DNA from 3 places in the Listeria sp. MAN/IMW/UF464 genome. Region 3 is predicted to be linked to each of the others. Evidence: riboswitches for the same ligand, from Rfam matches in the RefSeq annotation. Region 3 holds a riboswitch; each other region holds the start of a gene.
The links. Region 3 has a riboswitch for S-adenosylmethionine ahead of AC4PG0_RS06950 (MetQ/NlpA family ABC transporter substrate-binding protein). Riboswitches for the same ligand answer to the same signal wherever they lie in the genome.

Region 1: it holds a riboswitch for S-adenosylmethionine, as region 3 does, so the genes downstream of both, metE (5-methyltetrahydropteroyltriglutamate--homocysteine S-methyltransferase) here and AC4PG0_RS06950 (MetQ/NlpA family ABC transporter substrate-binding protein) in region 3, are expected to answer to the same signal.
Region 2: it holds a riboswitch for S-adenosylmethionine, as region 3 does, so the genes downstream of both, AC4PG0_RS10305 (ABC transporter substrate-binding protein) here and AC4PG0_RS06950 (MetQ/NlpA family ABC transporter substrate-binding protein) in region 3, are expected to answer to the same signal.

Annotation. Positions count from the first base shown of each region.
Region 1 is NZ_JBZWZP010000001.1:2,563-10,162, reverse strand. It holds gene AC4PG0_RS00140 (1,4-dihydroxy-2-naphthoate polyprenyltransferase) at 1-31, shown strand, start outside; gene AC4PG0_RS00135 (bifunctional homocysteine S-methyltransferase/methylenetetrahydrofolate reductase) at 64-1,917, opposite strand; gene metC (cystathionine beta-lyase) at 1,914-3,086, opposite strand; gene AC4PG0_RS00125 (aminotransferase class I/II-fold pyridoxal phosphate-dependent enzyme) at 3,079-4,203, opposite strand; gene metE (5-methyltetrahydropteroyltriglutamate--homocysteine S-methyltransferase) at 4,225-6,522, opposite strand; SAM riboswitch class I at 6,629-6,735, opposite strand; gene AC4PG0_RS00115 (MFS transporter) at 6,830-7,600, opposite strand, start outside.
Region 2 is NZ_JBZWZP010000003.1:86,697-94,296, forward strand. It holds gene AC4PG0_RS10300 (ABC transporter permease) at 1-544, opposite strand, end outside; gene AC4PG0_RS10305 (ABC transporter substrate-binding protein) at 646-2,220, opposite strand; SAM riboswitch class I at 2,306-2,408, opposite strand; gene AC4PG0_RS10310 (GNAT family N-acetyltransferase) at 2,549-2,827, opposite strand; gene AC4PG0_RS10315 ((4Fe-4S)-binding protein) at 2,839-3,072, opposite strand; gene AC4PG0_RS10320 (IMP dehydrogenase) at 3,239-4,747, shown strand; gene AC4PG0_RS10325 (EAL domain-containing protein) at 4,819-5,568, opposite strand; gene AC4PG0_RS10330 (bifunctional metallophosphatase/5'-nucleotidase) at 5,756-7,600, shown strand, end outside.
Region 3 is NZ_JBZWZP010000001.1:1,358,418-1,366,017, forward strand. It holds gene walK (cell wall metabolism sensor histidine kinase WalK) at 1-857, opposite strand, end outside; gene yycF (response regulator YycF) at 1,041-1,754, opposite strand; gene AC4PG0_RS06945 (pyridoxal phosphate-dependent aminotransferase) at 1,966-3,147, opposite strand; SAM riboswitch class I at 3,300-3,419, shown strand; gene AC4PG0_RS06950 (MetQ/NlpA family ABC transporter substrate-binding protein) at 3,530-4,351, shown strand; gene AC4PG0_RS06955 (methionine ABC transporter ATP-binding protein) at 4,366-5,382, shown strand; gene AC4PG0_RS06960 (methionine ABC transporter permease) at 5,379-6,041, shown strand; gene AC4PG0_RS06965 (carbon-nitrogen family hydrolase) at 6,132-6,911, shown strand; gene AC4PG0_RS06970 (Crp/Fnr family transcriptional regulator) at 7,061-7,600, shown strand, end outside.

The DNA of each region.
Region 1 (7,600 bases), 1.4 Mb from region 3:
AAGCCTATTATCTAGAAACTTATTCATGTAAAAAACTGGTTGTCCTAATGACAACCAGTTTTTTTATTTGGAAGCAATTTGTAATTGTTGTTTATTTTGAACATATTTCGCAAGTTCAATCGACAAATCATATCGTAAAAATGGCGTAATAATATAAATCCCCTGAAAATGCTCACAAATAGCATCAACTAATTCACGCGCAATCGCCATGCCTTCTTCATTTGCGTGACCGTGTTCTTCCGCTTCTCTCATCCGTTCCCGAACCTCATCAGTCAAGCGAATGCCCGGAACTTCATTATGAAGAAATTCTGCATTTCGACTTGAAAGTAATGGCATAACCCCGATAAAAAGCGGCACATCAATATTTGCCTTTTGCAAAGCTTCTTTAAGTAAAACAGCTTTATTTACATCATAAATGGGCTGCGTAATAATATAATCCGCGCCGTATTCTACTTTTCGTTCAATTAATCGAACCGCCTTTTCTAAGTTAAGCACATTGGGGTTAAACGCTGCGCCAACATGAAACCGCGCTTTTTCCTTCAACGATTTTCCTGTATATGAAATACCGTCATTAAACTTTTTAATCAGTTGAACGAGCTCCACCGATCTTAAATCAAACACCGAGGATGCTCCTGGGAAATCACCTACTTTAGTCGGATCACCAGTAATCGCAAGCACATCATGGAGACCTAGCTTATGAAATCCCATCACATGCGAATGCATCCCAACTAAATTATGGTCCCGCGTCGTCAAATGAATCAACGGCTTAATGCCATACTCATGTTTCAAAATGGAAGCCAGCGCCATATTACTAATTCTCGGAGTCGCTAGTGAATTATCCGAAATCGTAATCGCGTCAACTCCAGCCTCATCCAGCGCCTTAGCTCCTTCAAAAAATTTCGATGTATCAAAAGTCCGAGGTGGATCAAGTTCTACTAAAATCGTCAACCGTTCCTTCACATTATCAAGTAAACGCTCACCAGACTCCTCGTCCTCCACTTCTTCAGGAACAAGCTCCAAAATCGGTCGAACTTCTTTTTCCAAAACGGGCTTAGTGCTCTCTAATCCTTTACGCAAAGCCCGAATATGATCTGGAGTCGTTCCGCAACAGCCACCGATAATTCGTGCACCTTCTTGTCGAAAAACTTCCCCGTAATGCTCAAAATAATCTGTATCTGACTGATAAATGACTTTCCCTTCTTGCACTTCTGGCAGGCTCGCATTGGGATAAACAGCTAAGTATGCCTTATCATAAAGTGGTACTGTTTCAAGAGCACGCGCCATATGATATGGTCCAAGTCGGCAATTGATACCAACCACATCTGCACCGAGCGCAATAAGTTCTTCCAGCGCATCTGGTAATTTTTTCCCGTTTTGCAGGATACCTGGTTCATGCATCGATACATTTGCCACGACAGGTAAATCAGTCGTCTCACGGAGAATTTTCAACACCGTTTTAAGTTCATCTAAATCATAATACGTCTCGAGCAAAATTGCATCCACACCATCTAACAAAAAACAGTATAGCTGCTCCCGAAAACTACGCTTAATTTCTTCCAGAGGAGCCGCCGGAAGTCTTGCATCCACAGCTCCATTTATCCCGCCAATCGTGCCAAAGATATACGTCCCAGTCCCTCTCGCCGCTTCCTTTGCTAACCGAATGGCGGCTTGGTTAATTCGCTTCACTTCATCCTCAAGACCATATCGAGCGAGTTTAATATAATTGGCTCCGTAAGTATTAGTTTGAATAATATCCGCACCAGCACCAATATAAGCCTTATGAATCGCTACAATATCTTCCGGATGAGATAAATTCAGTTCTTCAAACGAACGGTCCACCCCGTAGGAATAAAGCAAAGTGCCCATCGCACCATCTGCAATTAATACTTTTTCGCTTAAATCTTTTCTTAAATTCATTTCGCGACACTTCCTTTCTTAATGAACGAAAGTGCTTGTTTTAAATCAGCAATCAAATCATCTGCATCCTCAAGCCCCGCTGAAAAACGTAATAATCCTGGTGTAATTCCTTGCGCCAAACGCTCCTTTTCTGGAACAGCAGCATGAGACATTTTAGCAGGATAAGATAAAATACTCTCAACCGCACCTAAACTCACGGAAAATACCGGTAACTCCAAATGATTTACGAGCTCGCGCACAGCTTCTTCGCTACCAAGATCAAAAGACAAAACAGCTCCACCACTCGTCGCTTGTTCTACTTGAATTTCATAGCCTGCATGGGATGGTAAGCCAGGATAATGCACCGCAACTACATCTGGTTCTGCATTTAAAAACAAAGCAATTTTTTCCGCAGTTTCCGTCCCAGCTTTCATCCGAACAGATAGCGTTTTAAGTCCGCGAAGCAGCAACCATGAATCTTGTACCCCAAGAACCCCACCAGTTGAATTTTGCAAAAAGTAAATAGCTTCAGCCAAATCCGGGTTATTAGTAACAATAAGTCCTGCCAAAATATCACTATGACCGCCAAGAAATTTCGTCGCACTGTGGATAACTAAATCTGCTCCAAGCTCTAACGGTTTTTGAATAAGTGGTGTTAAAAAAGTATTGTCAACAAACGTATGGCAGCCATTCGCTCTCGCAAGTTTAGAAACAGTCCGAATGTCCGTCACATGTAATAGCGGATTGGATGGTGTTTCCAAGTAAACCAACTTAGTATTCGCTTGAAACGCCTTCGCAACTTCATCAATGTTTGTCGTATCAACAAAAGTATGCGTAATCCCAAACCTCGGCAACACTTGCTCAACCAAACGAAAAGTTCCACCATACACATCTTTTGAAATAATAAAATGATCCCCTTTAGATAAGGTAAAAAGTGCCGCAGAAACAGCCGCCATACCACTTGCAAAAGCAAAACCGTTCGTGCCACTTTCTAACTCCGCAATCGCTTGCTCCACTTTTTCTCTCGTCGGATTGCCACTTCTTGCATAATCATAAGTATGGTAATTATCAAAATCATGCTGATGAAATGTAGACGATAAATGAATGGGCGTATTAAGAGCACCTGTTTCTTTATCGATTCCTAAACTAGCTTTAATTACAGCTGTATCTTGCCCATAATCCTTAGCCACGAGCGGTCACCCCTTTCAAAACCGCATCAAGCGCTTTAGATAAATCAGCAATTAAATCTTCACTAGCTTCAATTCCAACCGAAATTCGTAATAATTTATCTGTGAGCCCATAAGAATTTCTAAGTTCCAATGGAATATCCGCATGAGTTTGTGTTGTTGGATAAGTAATCAAACTCTCTACCCCACCTAAACTTTCCGCAAAAGTAAACAACTCAAGCTCTTTTAAAAGTGGCGATACGAGCGCTGCATCCTTAATAAAGAAACTAATCATTCCCCCGCGGCCCGGATAGCGTACTTCCTCCACTAACTCATGCTCCTCCAAAAACGCAGCGATTTTCTCCGCATTTGCCTGATGCTGTCTCACTCGTAAAACAAGCGTCTTCAGACCACGAATCAAAAGCCAACTATCAAATGGCGATAACACAGTACCCGTTGCATTTAGCTGATCAAAAAAGAATTTTCCAAGCCATTCCTCTTTAACAATAACCGCGCCTGCCAGCACATCGTTATGTCCACCAAGATACTTCGTCGCACTATGAATAACAATATCTGCGCCTAAAGTTAATGGTTGCTGCAAAACAGGTGTATAAAATGTATTATCTACAATAACAAGTAAATCATTCGCATGTGCCCACCGAGACACACTAGCAATGTCTGTTTCTTGCATCAATGGATTAGTCGGCGTTTCGATGAAAATCGCTTTTGTTTCCGGGCGAACCAATTTTTCCAAATCATTCACGTTCGCCCCGTCCCAATAAGAAAAACCAATCTGATATTGCGCTCCAAACTGTTCAAAATATCTAAAAGTCCCTCCGTACAAATCCTGCGAACTTATAATATGTTCACCCGTTTTAAATAGCTGAAAGACTAATTGAATCGCACTCATCCCAGAACTCGTCGCAAATGCATGCGTGCCATTCTCTAGTTCCGCAAGTGCTTCTTGTAAAGCATCTCGCGTTGGATTTCCCGTTCTAGTATAATCATATCCCGTTGATACCCCAAGATCGGCATGCTGGTAAGCTGTAGAGAAGTAGACTGGCATATTGACAGCACCCGTTCTTTCACACTTTCTATTTCCAATTTGCGCTGCTATCGTCTCTTGTTTCAGCTTTGCCATAATTACCTCTCCTCCATTCCTTTATTTCTCTAATACTTGATATTCCGCACGAACTTCTTTAGTCGCTTTAATCATATCTTGAAGTGCTGCAATTGTTTCAGGCTCTTTCCGCGTTTTCAAACCACAATCCGGGTTAATCCAAAATTGTTTTGCATCAATTGCACGTAACGCACGACGGATATTATCTTGAATTTCTGAAACAGTTGGAACTCGCGGGCTATGAATATCATAAACACCCAGTCCAATTTCTTTATCATAAGTCACTTCTTCAAATGTCGAAATAATTTCCCCATGACTTCTTGAGGTTTCAATCGAAATCACATCGGCATCCAAAGCACTGATTGTATCAATAATGTCATCAAAGTCCGAGTAACACATATGAGTATGAATTTGCGTATCATTTTGAACCGAAGCAGTTGTTAATTTAAATGAATATACCGCATCATCTAAATATTTTTGCCATCTCGCTTGTTTCAATGGTAAACCTTCACGTAAAGCTGGCTCGTCCACTTGGATAACCTTAATGCCATTACGTTCTAGTGCTTCTACTTCTTTACGAAGCGCGAGGCCAACTTGATTCGCAACAACACTTTCCGGCACATCATCACGGACAAAACTCCAATTGATGATTGTCACCGGCGCAGTGAGCATCCCTTTTACTGGGCGCTTCGTTAACGACTGGGCATAGACGCTTTCTTTCACTGTAATTTCCTCTGTAAAAGCAACATCCCCGTAGATAAGTGGTGGACGAACCGCTCTCGAACCATAAGATTGTACCCACCCAAATTTAGTTGCCTGGAAGCCTGCTAATTTTTGTCCAAAATATTCTACCATGTCAGTACGTTCAAATTCACCGTGAACTAACACATCGATATCTAAATCCTCTTGAATTTTAATCCAGCGAGCAGTTTCTTTTTCAATAAATGCATTATATTCTGCATCGGTGATATTTCCTTTTAACCAATCTGCACGTGTTTTCCGAACTTCTGGTGACTGTGGAAAACTTCCGATAGTCGTTGTTGGAAACAGTGGTAATTTGAGCCATTCATGTTGTAATTTGATTCGTTCTGCAAATGGTAATTCTCGGTCAACCCGAACATTTTCTAAATTAGCAATCGCCGCTTGAACTTCTAAATTATTTCGATGGCTTGATTCATTAAGCGCTTTTACAGCCTCACGAGCTTCATTTAGCTCAGCAGCCACACTTTCCGCACCTTCTGTTAAAGCTTTCGTTAAAATTGCAATTTCATCTAATTTTTGATCAGCAAATGATAAGCCGCCTAGAATCACTTCATCTAAATCAGGTTCGCTTAGTTTTGTTACTGGTACATGTAATAATGAATTCGATGGTTGGACAATCAATTTATCCTCCGCCACATAATGAGCGATGTCAGTAAGGAGTGCCAATTTCGCATCCAAATCACTGCGCCAAACATTTCGACCATCAATCACCCCAGCCGCTAAATATTTATTTTGCGGAAATCCGTGAGCTTTCAACGCTTTAATCGAATCGCCGTGATCATGAACAAAATCAATTCCAACCGCCGCAACTGGCAAATTAACAACCTCTTCATAATAATCCAAACTTTCAAAATAAGTTTGTAACTCTATTTTCAAGTTTGGTACAGCATCATGAAACGCTTTGTATACTTTTTCAAATAAAGCAATTTCTTTTTTATCAAAACTAGTTGCAAGATAAGGTTCGTCAATTTGAACCCACGTAGCACCAGCAGTTTCAAGCTCTTTCAAAATTTCAATATACGCTGGAATAAATTTATCTAATAATATTTCAAAGCTTTCTGCATCGCTACCTTTTCCAAGTTTTAAATAAGTAACTGGACCAACTAGTACTGGCTTCCCTTCAATCCCAAGCTCGTTTTTCGCTTCTTCGTAGTAGTAAAGCGCCCGGTTATCTAATACTTTAGGATCAGCTTCAGCAAGTTCTGGCACGATGTAGTGATAGTTAGTATTGAACCATTTAGTCATTTCAGAAGCAACCGCGTCACTCTTACCACGCGCAATATCAAAATATGTATTTAGCGAAACCTTCCCACCATCATGTTGAAAGCGTTTTGGAATAATCCCAAATGTAACGCTCGTATCTAGCACTTGATCATAAAAACTAAAGTCACCAACTGGAATCAAATCAATTCCTTTATCTTGTTGTTTCTTTAGCGCATGTAATCTTAGAGCTTTTGTTTCCGCCAATAATTCCTCTTCTGAAATCGCACCATTCCAAAACTTTTCTAGCGCACGTTTCCATTCACGTTTCTCCCCAAGTCTCGGATACCCCAAGTTTGAACTAATCGCCTTTACCATACCTATCACCTTATCCTCTCAATTTTTTGCCAATAAAAAACCTCCCTAGAGAACTAGAGAGGTTTGGAAGTTTCGATACACAAATACAGTGAAACTTTTTAAGTCTCTCTTATCTCTCGAAGCATCACACTTCGCAGGATTTAGCACCTTTTCAACGAATTGAAAGGTTGCTGGGTTTCAACGGGCCAGTCCCTCTACCACTCATAATAAGAGTAATTTATTTAGTTTTTTTAATCACTTAAATTGGATTGAAATCATCATACCACTTGCAACTAAAAACTGTCAATCATTAAATTTTTATTTTCTTTCAATGTGCTTCCTTCCGTCCTCCCAAAGCTAATAATAAACAGCCTAGCAAAAGGATTCCAGCGACCACAAAATAAAATATTTGATTTCCAAAAATCCCTATCATCATCCCCGTTGCACTCGGACCAATAATACTCCCTAAACTAAAGAACATTCCTACCAAAATATTTCCAGCCGGAAGTAGTTCAAGCGGCGTCAAATCAGTCATATAAGATAACCCTAGTGAATAAAGCGAGCCTAGCAATATCCCCAAAATAAAGAAAAATATCACAAAGAAAATAGGTATCTTAACAAACGCTGTTAATACAAAAACCACAGCCCCTGCTCCAGTCAAAAGCGGTAACATTTTATCCCGACCAAATTTATCACTAATAATCCCAATCGGCACTTGAAAAATAATCGTCCCAACTGAAAAAGAAGAAATAATCATCGCAATCATCATTGTATCAAGCCCGTCTCGCAACCCTACAACTGGAAATGTCGCATTAAGTCCGGTTTCAAGAATCCCATACAAAAACGGTGGAATCATCGCAACCCAAGCCATCTTAAATACGCCCGAAAAGCGTTTTATACTTCCCCAAAAAGAAATTTTCCGAATAACAGCCTTTTCTCCCACGAAATCATTTCGAATAAACCAAACAAGACTCCAAGCAATCAATACTAAAATACCTGACAAGAAGAAAGGCAAGTTTGCATTTACTTTTGCCAAATTCACCAACTGTGGCCCAATCGCAAATCCTACAGAGAAAAACAAGCCATAAATAGCCATATT
Region 2 (7,600 bases), on a different contig from region 3:
CATGCTCCGCCATATCCCAGAAGGAGTCGACCCCAATCGTTCGCATCCCTAGACTTGGGAGCCACCCTAATTGAATCGAGAACACATCTATTAAAATCATCCCAAACCAAAAAATCGGAATCGAAATCCCAATATAAGAAATCCCGTTTAGCACTTTATCAATCCACGTATTTTCATAATTCGCCGCAACCAAACCAAGTGGAATCGACAACAATAACGTCAGAACGAGCGAAGTTCCCACCAAACCAAGTGTCGCTGGAATTCTCTCTAAAATTTGTTGTAAAACTGGTTGGCTGTTCACAATCGAATAACCAAGATTACCTTGGAGCAAATTCCCAAGCCAAATAAAATACTGTACATAAATCGGTTGATCCAGCCCTAAGCTCTGTCTAATCCGCTCCACATCATCAGGATTCATATCAGGCGTAACAAACGAATTCACGGGATCCCCGGGCGCTAATTTTATAAGTGCAAACGAAATAATCGAGATAATAAACAGCATCGGAATAATTTGCAATACGCGTTTTATGATTGTTTTTAGCATAATTTATCTCCTATCTAAAACACTAAAAATGACAAGTAAAAACCTGAACCTGCCAAAAACAAGCATGGCAGGCCAGATTTTTTACGAATGATTTTTAATTATTATTCCGTTAAATATAGTTTAGAAAGATCACGGAACATTGTTACTGGTTGTGGTGTTGCAGCTTTTTGACCACCGTAACGGCTATCAAGAGCTAGCACTGCATTATCATAAGAAATTGGATAAATTACAGCGTCATCAGCAATGGTGTTTTGGATTTTTTCATAGATTTCTTGACGTTCTTTATCATCCGCAGTTACAGCACCTTTTTCCCAAAGTGCATCTAGGTCTTTGTTGTGGTAGTTAGCGTAGTTGTATGGCTCGTCGCTTTTAAATAGAGATTTATATGCATCAGGATCGTTCCCCATGATATAACCATTTAGTGCGATAGAGTAGTCTGCGTTTTTGCGGTCAAGTGTGATGTTGCTTAGTGCATTTGGATCTGTTGGTTTCAAGTCAAGTGTCACGCCGATTTCTTTGTATTGTTGTTGTAAGTAAAGCGCGATACTTTCTTGTGATTTACTGTTGTTTAAATAGTAAACAGTTAGTTTTTGGCTTGTATCAAAACCGCTTTCTTTTACTAATTTTTTCGCTTTGGCAATGTCTTGGTCGTATGTTTCTACTTTATCCGTGAAGTATTTCGTGTTTTCTGTTAGGAACGAAGAAGCTGGTTTTGCGTATTCATCTGAACCGTAAGCTGCATCAATGATTTCTTCACGGTCAAGCGCATAAGAAAGGGCTTGGCGAAGTTCTTTTGATTTAAGAGCTGGTTGGTTTTCGTTGAACGTTGCATAGCTTAAGCGGTTTTCCGGGTAAGTGATAATGTTTACCGCGCTCGCTTTTTCTACTTTTTTTCTATCAGAAGGTTGAATGGATTTTAAGTTAATTTCGCCATTTTGCAGTGCTAAATTAGCTGCGTTTTGGTCTTTTGTGATTCGGAAAGTAACTTTATCCAATTTTGGTTTGCCGTCAAAATAGTCGTTGAACCGTTCTAGGGAAACATATTCACCTGTTTTGTATTCAACAAATTTGTACGGACCTGAGCCGATTGGATTTTTGTTTTTATCACTTTTCTCGATGTTTTCTACCCCTTCAAAAATGTGTTTTGGAATTGGGAAGAATGTTTTAATTGTATTTTCAAAGGCTGGAGCAACAGTTGGTAAAGTGAATTTCACCGTTGTATCGTCCACTGCTTCTACTTTTACAGGTTTATCATCAAAAACAAAGTTGCCGCGGTTCGGGCTGTTTTGTTTTGTATCTAAAATAGAATTTACAGTAAATACTACGTCATCTGCAGTCAAAGGTTTGCCGTCATGCCAAGTTAAACCATCTTTTAGTTTCACAGTGTAAGTTAAGTTGTCGTCTGAAATATCTAAGCTTTTTGCAAGTGCCGGTTTCCCGTCAACTTCCCAAAATAGCGGTGCGTATACAGCTTGTTGAATCGTTAATGTTACACGATCAGAAGCGTAGTTCGGATTGATAACTTCTGGATCTCCAGTAACGCCGATAATTAGAGAGCCGCCGTCTTTCGCTTTGCCTGAACCGTTTGCTTTGTCTGAACTAGCGCCAGAGCCTCCGCAAGCCGTTAACACCAAGGCAAAAACTGAGATAACCGCTACTAATAAAAATTTCTTCATCTAACAAAAACTCCCCTCTTTAAGCGCTAAAAATAACGCTTCCTCTGTTTTTTGGTCAGAATCGAAGCGCCTCATTAAAAGCTACTACTTATCTGCCAGAATATTACTTCTGATCGGAATTAGCATAGAACTTGCGCTCCGCTGCCGGGTTTCACTGGGCCGATTCCCTCCACCACTCTGGATAAGAAATTGTAATACTATTATTCCTATAAGTTTACTGTGAATTAAAGATACACTGAAAAGAACCAGATGTCAAGAAGAGAAAACTGGATTTTTAAAATTTATTTTATAAAAAAATAGACTGGGATTTGTTCCCAGTCTACGCCTATTATTTATCGGCTTGTACTTCTTGATATTCTGGCTTCTTAGAAAACTCAGCTTTAGCGAACGGGCAAAGTGGAATAATTTTCTTTCCTTCTGTTTTTGCTTTCTCGACAGCGCGTTTCACAAGTTCTTGAGCTATTCCTTGACCACGAGCCGCATCATCCACCCCAGTATGGTCAATAATAAACATATCTTCCCCAGTTGGCACAAAAGTCACTTCACCAACCTCGACACCTTCATCATTTACCGCATAAATTCTATTTTCACCGTTTTTATATTCCATTTGTTATCCTCCTATTTCTCTATATACTGAAGCGCTCCACTTGGGCAAGTATGAATCACCCGTTTTGCCTCTTCTTTTGGTACGTTATCTGGCATAATCCATGGTTTTCTATCCAAATTAAAAAGTTCTGCGTTACCTTTTACACAATTACCGGAATGTGCGCAAATATTCGTATTAAAATAAATATCTACTTCTGCCCCGCGATACTTACGGTAGCCTTGTTCTAATAATGTTTCTTCTTCCATCTGATTACCTCCTTCGCCAAAGTTTCCTTACTCTTAGTATATTCCACTCATCTACTAAAAGAAAACGTCCCGAAAAAGCATCCCAGTCATTGACTTTCAAGCCAGTTATTGAAATAATAAAGATATTTTATAAGTATATTTAACAATAGAAGAAGGAGTGGAAATAATGGCATTTTATTTTGAAGAACCGTCCCGCACATTTAGTGAGTTTTTACTAGTTCCAGGCTACTCGTCCGCTGAATGTGTACCAACAAACGTTAGCTTAAAAACACCGATTGTAAAATTTAAAAAAGGGGAAGAATCTGCTATCACAATGAACATTCCGCTTGTTTCCGCAATTATGCAAGCTGTTTCTGATGATAACATGGGAATTGCTCTCGCTAAAGAAGGCGGCGTATCTTTCATTTTCGGATCTCAATCAATCGAAAGTGAGGCTGCAATGGTTTCTCGCGTGAAAAATCATAAGGCTGGATTCGTTATTAGTGATTCTAATATCAGCCCAGATAAAACCCTCCAAGACATTCTTGATTTAAAAGAAAAAACTGGTCATTCTACAGTTGCAGTTACAGAAGACGGCACAGCGCACGGTAAATTACTTGGAATCGTGACAAGTCGCGACTACCGAGTGACGCGTATGAGTCCTGATGAAAAAGTTGCAGATTTCATGACGCCTTTTGAAAAACTAGTTACTGCTAAAAAATCGACCACTTTAAAAGAAGCTAACAACATTATTTGGGACCACAAATTAAATGCTTTACCACTTGTAGACGATAACGAACACTTGGTTCACATGGTGTTCCGCAAAGACTACGACTCAAATAAAGAAAATAAATTAGAATTACTTGATTCCTCCAAACGTTATGTAGTTGGAGCTGGAATTAACACACGCGACTATGAAGAACGTGTTCCCGCTCTAGTAGAAGCTGGCGCAGATATTTTGTGTATCGATTCCTCTGAAGGATACTCCGAATGGCAAAAACGCACACTTGACTATGTTCGCGGTAAATACGGCGATACAGTCAAAGTCGGCGCAGGGAATGTTGTTGACCGAGATGGCTTCCGTTATCTTGCAGAAGCTGGCGCAGATTTCGTTAAAGTTGGCGTTGGTGGTGGCTCCATCTGTATCACACGTGAACAAAAAGGTATCGGCCGCGGACAAGCAACCGCCCTAATTGATGTTGCTAAAGCTCGCGATGAATATTTTGAAGAAACAGGTGTATATATTCCGATTTGTTCCGATGGTGGCATTGTTTATGACTACCATATGACATTAGCTCTAGCAATGGGCGCTGACTTTATTATGCTTGGTCGTTACTTCTCCCGTTTTGACGAAAGCCCAACAAACAAAGTTAATTTAAATGGCACGTATATGAAAGAATATTGGGGTGAAGGAGCTAACCGCGCGCGCAACTGGCAACGTTATGACCTTGGCGGCGATAAGAAATTATCTTTTGAAGAAGGCGTAGATTCTTATGTTCCTTACGCTGGATCTTTGAAAGACAATGTTGCCATCAGCCTTAGCAAAGTCCGCTCTACTATGTGTAACTGCGGCGCGCTAAATATCCCTGAGTTACAACAAAAAGCAAAAATCACGCTTGTTTCGTCCACTTCTATCGTAGAAGGTGGCGCGCATGACGTTGTTGTAAAAGATGCTTCGAACAATTTAATCAAATAAAAACAAAATTGGTTGGTGTGAATTTGGTAAATTACCATTCTCACACCAACCAATTTTTTCATTTAGGCATCTCAGACAATCGAATATTTTTCTTTAATTTCTTTCATTGGTAGTGGACGACTAAAATAATAGCCTTGGAAATAATCCACTTTCATTTCGCGTAACGTCTTCACTTGTTCGATGTCTTCTACGCCTTCTGTAACAACTTTCCCGCCTAAATCATGGCATAAATTAACAATTGCTTGAATAATAATTTGTTGCTTTCGATCCGTTTTTAAAAGAGCAATAAATGACATATCTGTTTTTACAATATCAATTGGTAAACTACGCAAATATGCCAGCGAGCTGTAGCCTTTTCCAAAATCATCCATGCTCACTGTGACGCCGAGTTTTTTAATTTTACGTAAGTTTTTATCTGCAACAGCTAGCTCCGTAATTTCGCCCCGTTCGATAATTTCTATTTCTAGGCATTCCGGATACTTTAAATGTTCTTTCACATAATCATATAAAAAAGTCATATAATTACTACTTACAACATAATGTGCCGGAATATTAATCGAAATCGAAAAACGTCCCCCTAGCTGGTTAATTTGTTCAATTGCTGTTTCAGCCACAAAGTCCTGCATTTCTCGTGTTGCATTTAAAAGGGCAATATCTTCAAAGAAATCCGCTGGAGCTAGAATCGCCGTCGCTGTCTTTAGTCGAATTAAACCTTCAAATCCGATAAGCTCATTCGTTTTGGCATCTACTTTTGGTTGATAATACAGTAAGAAACTATTTCTTCTAATCGCATCCCAAATTTCCGTACTAGAGATATCCATCTTATCCCTCCTTTATCTATAGTTTACCCTTTTTTCAACCGAAATGAAAATATAGCCAAAAATTATCGTTACATTTACACAAAATCCATATTTCCTATTGCTAGGGTGATTCCTCTTTGCTACAATTATAGCTAGGCACCTTTGAGTTAGCGCTTACAAATTTGCCACTGGCGAAAAAAGGGAGAGTGTGAAAGTGAACAAATTTTTCAAGAAAACTACACATGTTTTACTCGTAGCAGGGCTCACAATCGGACTTACAGCACCATTCACCGGGACAACAGCACAAGCAGCAGCAGATACTGTTCCTATCCAGATTTTGGGGATAAATGATTTCCACGGAGCGCTTGAAACAGCCTCCAAAGATGCATCAGGCTCACCAATCGGAGGCGCGGATTACTTAGCTACTAACTTGGACAACGCTACTAGCTCATTTTTACAGGCAAATCCTGGGGCGACAACTGACAATGCTATCCGTGTTCAAGCGGGCGACATGGTCGGCGCAAGTCCAGCAGTATCAGGTTTACTTCAAGACGAGCCAACGATGAAAGTTCTCCAAAAAATGAATTTCGAAGTTGGCACATTAGGTAACCACGAATTTGACGAAGGTTTACCTGAATACAAACGAATTTTGGACGGAGTTTCTACAAACAAATTCGGACCAATCGTAGAAGCTTATCCACGCGTTAAAAGTGACATGAAAATCGTCGCAGCTAACGTGGTCAACAAAGGAACAAACACAGTCGCAGAAGGCTTTTTACCATACTATGTAAAAGAAATTGATGGCGTCAAAGTTGGCTTCATCGGTATCGTTACAACAGAAATTCCTAATTTAGTTCTTGCAAATCATATTAAAGACTACGATTTCCTTGATGAAGCAGAAACAATCGTTAAATACTCTGCTGAACTTAGAGGCCAAGGCGTTAACGCAATCGTTGTTCTATCCCACGTTCCAGCACTTTCCACTGGGAACCCAAACACTGGAACAAAACAAGATGTAGCCGGGGAAGCTGCAAATATGATGACAAAAGCAAATGAATTAGACCCAAATAACTCGGTCGATTTAGTCCTTGCAGGGCACAATCACCAATACACAAACGGATTAGTTGGAAAAACTCGTATCGTCCAAAGTTACAACAATGGTAAAGCTTTTTCAGATGTAACTGGCGAACTTGATAAAACAACTGGCGATTTCGTTTCACCACCTGACGCTAAAATTACATATAACTCGAGAAGCGTCACACCAAATGCCGATATTACCGCAGTAACCGAAGATGCGAAAAGCCGCATTGAAGGTGTTATTAACGAAACTATCGGACTAGCAAACAAAGACGTTATTTCTCGTGACACAAATCCAGACAACAAGGCAATTGATGATAAAGAATCCGAACTTGGTAACATGATTACGGATGCGCAACGTTATATGGCAAATAAAGCCGGCGCCGATGTCGACTTTGCTATGACTAACAACGGCGGAATTCGTTCTGATCTTACTACTCGTCTTGCAAATGGCCAAAACGAAATCACATGGGGCGCGGCACAAGCTGTTCAACCATTTGGTAACATTCTTCAAGTAGTCGAAATGACGGGCGCTGATATTTTGGAAGCTCTAAACCAACAATATTTAAGCAACCAAACTTATTTCCTACAAATTTCTGGATTAAAATATACTTTCACAGATACAGATGATCTAGACCATGCTTACAAAGTTGCGAGCGTTACAACAGAAGACGGCACTCCTTTAAAAGCCGACCAAAAATATAAAGTCGTAATCAATGACTTCCTATTTGGCGGTGGCGATGGATTCTCAGCCTTCAAAAAAGCTAATCTAGTAACTGCAATCGATCCAGATACAGAAACATTCATCAACTACATCAAAGACCAAAAAGCTGCCGGAAAAGTCATTACAGCTCAAAAAGAAGGACGTAAAGTCTACAAATCCCAAGCTGAAATCGACAAAGAAACTGAAGATGCAGCTATCAAAGCAATCAAAGACGCAACAAAAATCAATAAATTAGCTGAAAAAGACAAAAAT
Region 3 (7,600 bases):
CCACGGCGGTCTGTAGCAATTACTCCATCGGTCATATAGGCAAGTACGGAGGAAAGTTTGCGCCGTTCTCCTTCTGTCATGGCCTGTGCTTCTTGAACACGTTTTGTTAATGTATTGAAGGAATCTGCTAGTTCGCCAATTTCATCCACACCATAGACTTTAACTTTCCGGCTGTAGTTTCCTCGCGCCATCGCATAGGCTTGACGTTTCATTTCAATAATTGGCTTCGTAATCGTTCTGGATAGTAAAATTCCAAGTACCGCTGTAATGATCATGGCAATCAAAGTACCAGTAATGAAAATGTTCGTAATATCATCCACTTGTTTATATACACTTTCAATATCGGCGACAAGATAAATAGCCCCTATCACTTGTCCTTTATTTTTGATGGAGGATACGTTCACCCAGACACGGTTATTTTTATTTGATTCGTCTTTATAAATTTTATCCTCAGATGTAGTTCCGAGTGATAAGGTTCGTTTAACAAGGGGATCGTTACTTTTTTGCCCAACGATGCCTTGATTATCTAAATTGGAAGTCCCGAGAATTTTGCCTTTATCATCTACTATTCTTACTTCGATTATGTTGCTGCTTGCACGCGAATAGTCGACCAAAAGCTCTCGAATATCATTTTGTAGCTTCACTGAGTTATCGCTATTTTTTATGATTTCTTCTCTAGCATTATAATCCAGCAACGTGATGCTATTCGTGATGGAATCTTGAAAATTCTTCTCCAGTTGCCCTTCCAGCTCACGTACAAAATACGCGCCGATTACTTGCATTGCTACAATAATTAATAGCAAATACATAATAACTAACTTAAATTGTACAGACTGAAAAAATCTCATTTTATGCATAAGTCTTTCTACTCCTATTCGGGGTAATATATTTAAATTAGTATACCATATGTTATGGGGTAGACGTATTGTTTTTCCTGTTATTTGGGTCAATTTATTTATAAAAATAATTATTAAGTATGCGGATATACCCAAAAAAAGTGGTCCTCCAAGTTTTTTACTTGGCGACCACTTCTTGTTTATTTATTCTTGTTCTGGATTGCGTAAATAATAACCAACGCCGCGTCTTGTAACTAACCACGCTGGATGGCTTGGATTATCTTCAATTTTTTCGCGTAGACGTCGAACAGTAACATCGACCGTACGAACATCACCGAAGTAATCATAGCCCCAAACTGTTTGAAGTAAATGTTCTCTTGTCATGACTTGACCCATATGTTTAGCTAAATAATGAAGTAATTCGAATTCACGATGCGTAAGTTCGATTGTTTCGCCACGTTTTGAAGCAACATATGCGTCTGGATGAATAATTAATGAACCAATTTCTAATTCACTGTTTTCTTCTTCCTCGGCAGCGTTTGAGCTTACTTGGCTATGACGGCGCAAGTTGGCTTTCACACGAGCGATTAATTCGCGGTTACTAAATGGTTTCGTAACGTAATCATCGGCACCAAGTTCAAGTCCGATAACTTTATCAATTTCGGAATCTTTTGCAGTTACCATAATTATTGGCATATCATACTTCTTACGTACTTCACGACATACCTCAATACCATCACGACCTGGAAGCATAATGTCCAGTAAAATCAAATCTGGCTGAACTTCTTCTACAAGTTCTAACGCTTCATCGCCATCATAGGCGCAATATACATCAAAGCCTTCTTTATTTAGATTAAACTTAACTATATCCGCAATCGGTTTTTCGTCATCTACTACAAGAATTTTCTTTTCTGCCATTTTTTTACAGTCCTCTCATTCCTGGATTTCGCCGGCTTTAACCGGGACAGATACTTTTTATTTAATGCAAAAAAATCTCACTAAATACTTTAAATTCCGGCCTGTCTTCATAAAACAACATGCTAAGAATAGACTTACTAATCAATTATAACACATACAGTTAATTATCTGAATTATTACAAGCTATTTTCTCTTAAAATCACATAATCTCTTAATTTTGTGCCACTTTATCAAATAAATGTAGCTTGGAAATTCGCGCCACTGCCTCTTCTAATCGTCTTTCATCCATTAAAAGTCCTACGCGTACATAACCCTCACCGAAAGTCCCGAAACCACTTCCGTCAGCAACAGCTACACTAACTTCATTTAATAAGTAATCCGCGAATTCACTACTTGTAAACTCTTTTGGAACGGGCATCCATGCAAAAAAAGAGCCCGCTGGAGCAATTGCTTCCCAACCAATTTTATCACAAGCAGCTATAAATGCATTTCTACGGCTTTCATAACGAGCATTTAATTCTTGTACACAAGTTTGATCGCCTGTGAGAGCCTCAATTGCAGCATCTTGAATACCTGGGAATAAACTTACATACATATGATCTTGAATGAGGTTGATTGCTTCGACAACGTCTTTATTCCCAACAGCAAATCCTACGCGCCAGCCAGCCATATTATATGTTTTCGAAAGCGTATAAAGTTCGATTCCAACCTCTTTCGCCCCTGGAGTTTCTAAAAAGCTAATCGGTTTCTTCCCATCAAAACCAATACCACCATAAGCAAAATCATGTGCAATCGTAATATTGTTTTCTTTAGCAAAAGCAACCGTTTCTTCAAAAAAGTGAGTCGTAGCAACCGCGCCAGTGGGGTTATTCGGATAATTTAAATACATCAACTCCGCTTTTTTTGCGATTTCTTCAGGAATTTTATTAAAATCTGGTAAAAAGTTATTTTCAGCAATAAGTGGCATTGTTTCGAACTGAACTTCTCCTAAAACTGCTCCTGATAAATAATCTGGGTAGCCCGGATCTGGTAAAAGCATTACATCACCTGGATCCATTAAACACATTGGCAGTTCAACAAGCCCTGTTTTCGTCCCAAATAAAATGACTACTTCTGTATTTGGATCAATGGTTACATTATATTCACGCGCATAAAAATCAGCCGCGGCTTGTTTAAGTTCCTGTTTTCCACGAAACAACGAATATTTATGATTGATTGGATTTTCTGAAGCTGCTTTCATTGCTTCCACGATATGCTTGGGTGTTGGCTGGTCTGGATTTCCTTGACCTAGATTAATCACGTCATAACCTTCTGCCACTTTCTTTCCCACTTTTTCTACAAGGCTAGAAAAAAATTGATCTGGTAAATTTTGCAAGCGTTTGGAAATTTTCATTTGGCACCCGTCCTTTTCAAGTTTCATTGATTAAAATAGTAAAGTTTTCTGAAGTATTTGTCCAGTATGATTTTTTTTAAACTTAAAAAAGCATTGACAAATTATCTTAAAATGCGTATATTTTTAACTAACAGGTTTTTCTAAAATATTTTCTCTTATCGAGAGCGGCAGAGGGACTGGCCCGATGAAGCCCGGCAACCTAACTTTATTTAAGCGTAAAGTGAAGGTGCTAATTCCAGCAAAATGGTGTATTCCGTTTTGGTAGATAAGAGGAGCTGGATATGTTCGACTTTCCACTTCTCTATTCTAAATAGAGAAGTTTTTTTATTGCTTTCATGAATAAATCTGGATAAATAATCAACATACTAGGGAGGAAAAAAAGATGAGAAAATTAACAAAAGGGTTAGGAATTTTACTTGCATCAAGCCTTATTCTAGGGTTAGCAGCATGTGGAGGCGGAAGTGACGATAAAGCCTTAAGCACAAAAGAAATCACCATTGGAACAACAGCAGGACCTCACCAACAAATCGCTGAAGAAGTTCAAAAATTAGCGAAAAAAGACGGCCTTGAAATCAAAATCAAAACTTTTGATGATTATAATACACCAAATACAGCTTTAAACGACGGTGACCTCGATGCGAATAACTACCAAACAATCCCGTTCTTAGAGCAACAAAAGAAAGATAAAGGCTACAAATTAGACGTTGCTTTTAAAACAGTAGCATTCCCAATGGGTGTTTACTCTAACGATATTAAAGACTTAAAAGACCTGAAAAAAGGCGACAAAATTGCCGTTCCAAACGATCCAAGTAACGAATACCGTGGTTTAAAACTATTTGAAGATGCTGGCATTATTAAATTAAAAGATGGCGTGGAAGAAAAAGCAACGAAAAAAGACATTGCTGAAAACCCACTTGACCTTGAAATCGTTGAACTGGAAGCTTCTCAAATCCCTGCACAATTAGATGAAGTTGCAGCAGCAGCTATTAATACTAACTTCGCAATGGGTGCTGGACTTTCTATTAATAAAGACGCAATTTACCATGAACCAACAAAAGACAATCCATATCCAAACGTATTTGTTATCCGTAGCGAAAACAAAGATGATGAAGTCGTTAAAACATTAGAAAAATACTACCATTCTGATGACGTAAAAGCATTTATTGAAAAAGAATTTAATGGGTCTGTAGTACCTGCATTCTAGGGAGTTGTTTTATTTTGATCGAATTACATCAAGTTTCAAAGTCATTTAACGTAAATGGAAAAACCGTAGAAGCCGTCAAAAATGTTTCTATTACAGTCGAAAAAGGAGAAATTTTCGGTGTCGTTGGTTACAGTGGCGCCGGAAAAAGTACCCTCGTTCGTTGCATCAACTTGCTTGAACGTCCTGATGCCGGCCAAGTTTTAATTGACGGGAAGAATTTGTCTACCCTCTCAAGTAAAGAACTTCGTGTCGCTCGTCGGAAAATTGGTATGATTTTCCAAGGATATAACTTACTTAAAACCGCAACTGTCTATGATAACATTGCCAAACCGTTAAAATTAGAAGGTGTTCCAAAAGACGAAATCGAGATTCGCGTAAATAAATACTTGTCGATTGTTGGCTTAGAGGATAAAAGAAACAATTATCCAAGTCAGCTTTCTGGCGGTCAAAAACAACGTGTTGCGATTGCTCGTGCTCTTGCGCATGAACCAGAAATTCTTTTAAGCGATGAAGCGACAAGTGCTTTGGATCCTGAAACAACAGAAGCAATTTTGCAGTTGTTACTTAAGATTAACGCTGAGCTTGGCATTACGATTTTCTTAATTACACATGAACTTGATGTCATTCAACGTATTTGTGACCGGGTTGCTGTGATGGAAAATGGCCATTTAGTAGAGCAAGGTACCGTTCTTGATATTTTCACCAAAGCAAAACACGCGACAACAAAACGCTTTGTTGGCTCGGAAGCTAGTTTCGACATCCCGCAAGATTTGCTTGAAAAATATATCGCGACCGGAAAATTAGTTTCGCTTCATTTTATTGGTGATGAGGCTGATGAACCTGCGCTCGCTCTTGTATCACGCAAATTCGACGTTCTTCCAAGCATTTTAGCTGGTGGAATAGATCATTTGAAAAACGGAACACTTGGAAAACTACTCGTTCATTTAAAAGGGGACGAAGCCGAATATAGTAAAGCTATTGCTTATTTGAAAGAATCTGGAGTCGTTGTTGAGGAGGTCGAGTTACTATGAGTTTGTTTTTTGAAGAATGGGGACCGATACTTTGGCAAGGATTTTTAGAAACTCTTACAATGACTGGGATTACACTTGTAATTTCACTAGCAATTGGGTTGCCACTTGGCGTATTTTTAACATTAACGCGTAAAGGCGGTCAATCAGAAAATCTGGTTGTATATAGTATTTTGAACTGGGTAATTAATATTTTACGTTCGCTACCTTTCATTATTTTATTATTCTTAATGATTCCGGTAACTCGCTTTGTTGTTGGTACTACTATTGGGATTCAAGGTGTGATTATGCCACTTGTTGTATTCACCGCGCCTTATATCGCTCGCTTGATGGAGTCTGCCCTACTTGAAGTTGATCGTGGTGTTATTGAAGCCTACCAAGCAATGGGGATTTCAACGCCAAAAATCATTTGGAGCGTAGTTATTCGCGAAGCTCGGTCTGGTATCGTTCTCGGTTTAACGATTGCTACAATTGGTCTTATCGGCGCAACTGCAATGGCTGGACTTGTTGGGGCTGGCGGACTTGGAACGATTGCATATCAATATGGTTTCCAGCGTTTTGAGCCGACTGTCATGTATACAACCATCATTATTTTAATTATCATGGTACAAGCACTACAATCATTCGGAAATTTCTTATCTAGACGTCTTAAAAAAGATTAATTTTACTACTAAGAGCTTGGTGCGTAGTGTTCCGGTATGGACTCGCCACCAAGCTTATGTTATTTTTAAAAGAAAAAGGGAGCGAAGAACATGTGGAAGTTGGCATTATGTCAAACCGATGTAGTTTTTAAATATCCGGATGCAAACTATGCGCGGATTGAAAAAGCAATTGTTGAAGCTGCTGAAAATGGGGCCGATATAGCAGTTTTACCTGAAATGTGGAATACAGGTTATGCTTTAAATGAATTAGCTGGGGTTGCTGATTTAAATGGGGAGAGAACAAAAGAATTTTTAGCTGGCCTTTCAGAAAAACACCAAATCGCTATAATTGGCGGCTCGGTTTCTATTTCAGAAGGAAGCAAGTTTTCCAACACGATGTACGCTTTTGATAAATATGGCGGACTACTTTCTTCATATAAAAAGGTACACTTATTCCAACTTATGAATGAACACTTATACTTAGAACCTGGAAATGATAAAAACCTATTTCGACTAGATGGTATTTCTTGCGCAGGGTTCATTTGTTATGATATTAGATTTCCTGAATGGATTCGCAAACATACTTCAGAAGGCTCAGAAGTTATTTTTGTTTCTGCACAGTGGCCAGCTGAACGCATTAAACAATGGGAACAACTACTTATTGCTCGTGCGATTGAAAACCAAGCTTTTGTTGTTGCTGTCAATCGGGTTGGCGATGATCCAAATAATCATTTTAACGGTCATTCGCTTGTTATTGATCCACTAGGAAATGTTATTGTTCATGGTGGCGAAGAGGAAGGCAATATTTATGCTGAAATCGACTTGAATTTAGTCGCTGAAACTAGAGGGATAATTCCTGTTTTTACCGACCGTCGTCCTGAACTATACTAAAATCAGAATAGCGTTTTTTTACAATTTCTCATTAAATCTTCAAATTTCCACCAATAAAGTGGCAATTTGGTATCATTTATGTGGATTAAATTTTGTTAATTTTGTTATTATATATTATAGTTAACGAAAGAGTAAAGGAGCTGCTAACAATGGATGCACTATTTAACCACAAAGAATTCATTCGGTTATCTCACGAAGGTAACATCAACTACGAAAAATTAAAAGTTCCAAAAAATACTGAATTAGTTAATACAGCCGACCAAAGAAATAGTCATGTCTATTTAATTATCGACGGATTTGTTTCCATTTCTATGAACCCAGAATCAAACAGTATTTACACGATTCTTGGAAAAGGCTCCTTCGTCAATTACTATAGTCTATTCCAAGGAAATGTAGATGACTTTTTATTTAAAACGATATCAACTTGTACGGTTTATAAATACACGTTTAAAGATTTAGAGTATTTTCTTTCAATGTTTCCAGAGAACTTTGGTTTTCAATTTTTCATTATGCGTGACTTGGCTCGCCATGCTTTCTTCAAAAGCCTTTCATCCGAAACAAGTTCCTCCGATAAGTTAGAGTTATCTTTTATCAACATCGGAAAACTTCACGGCACTCCATATGAAAAAGACAGTGTCATTTTACCAAAAGAAATGCGCACTAGTGTTATAGCCGCTTACAGTAATCTT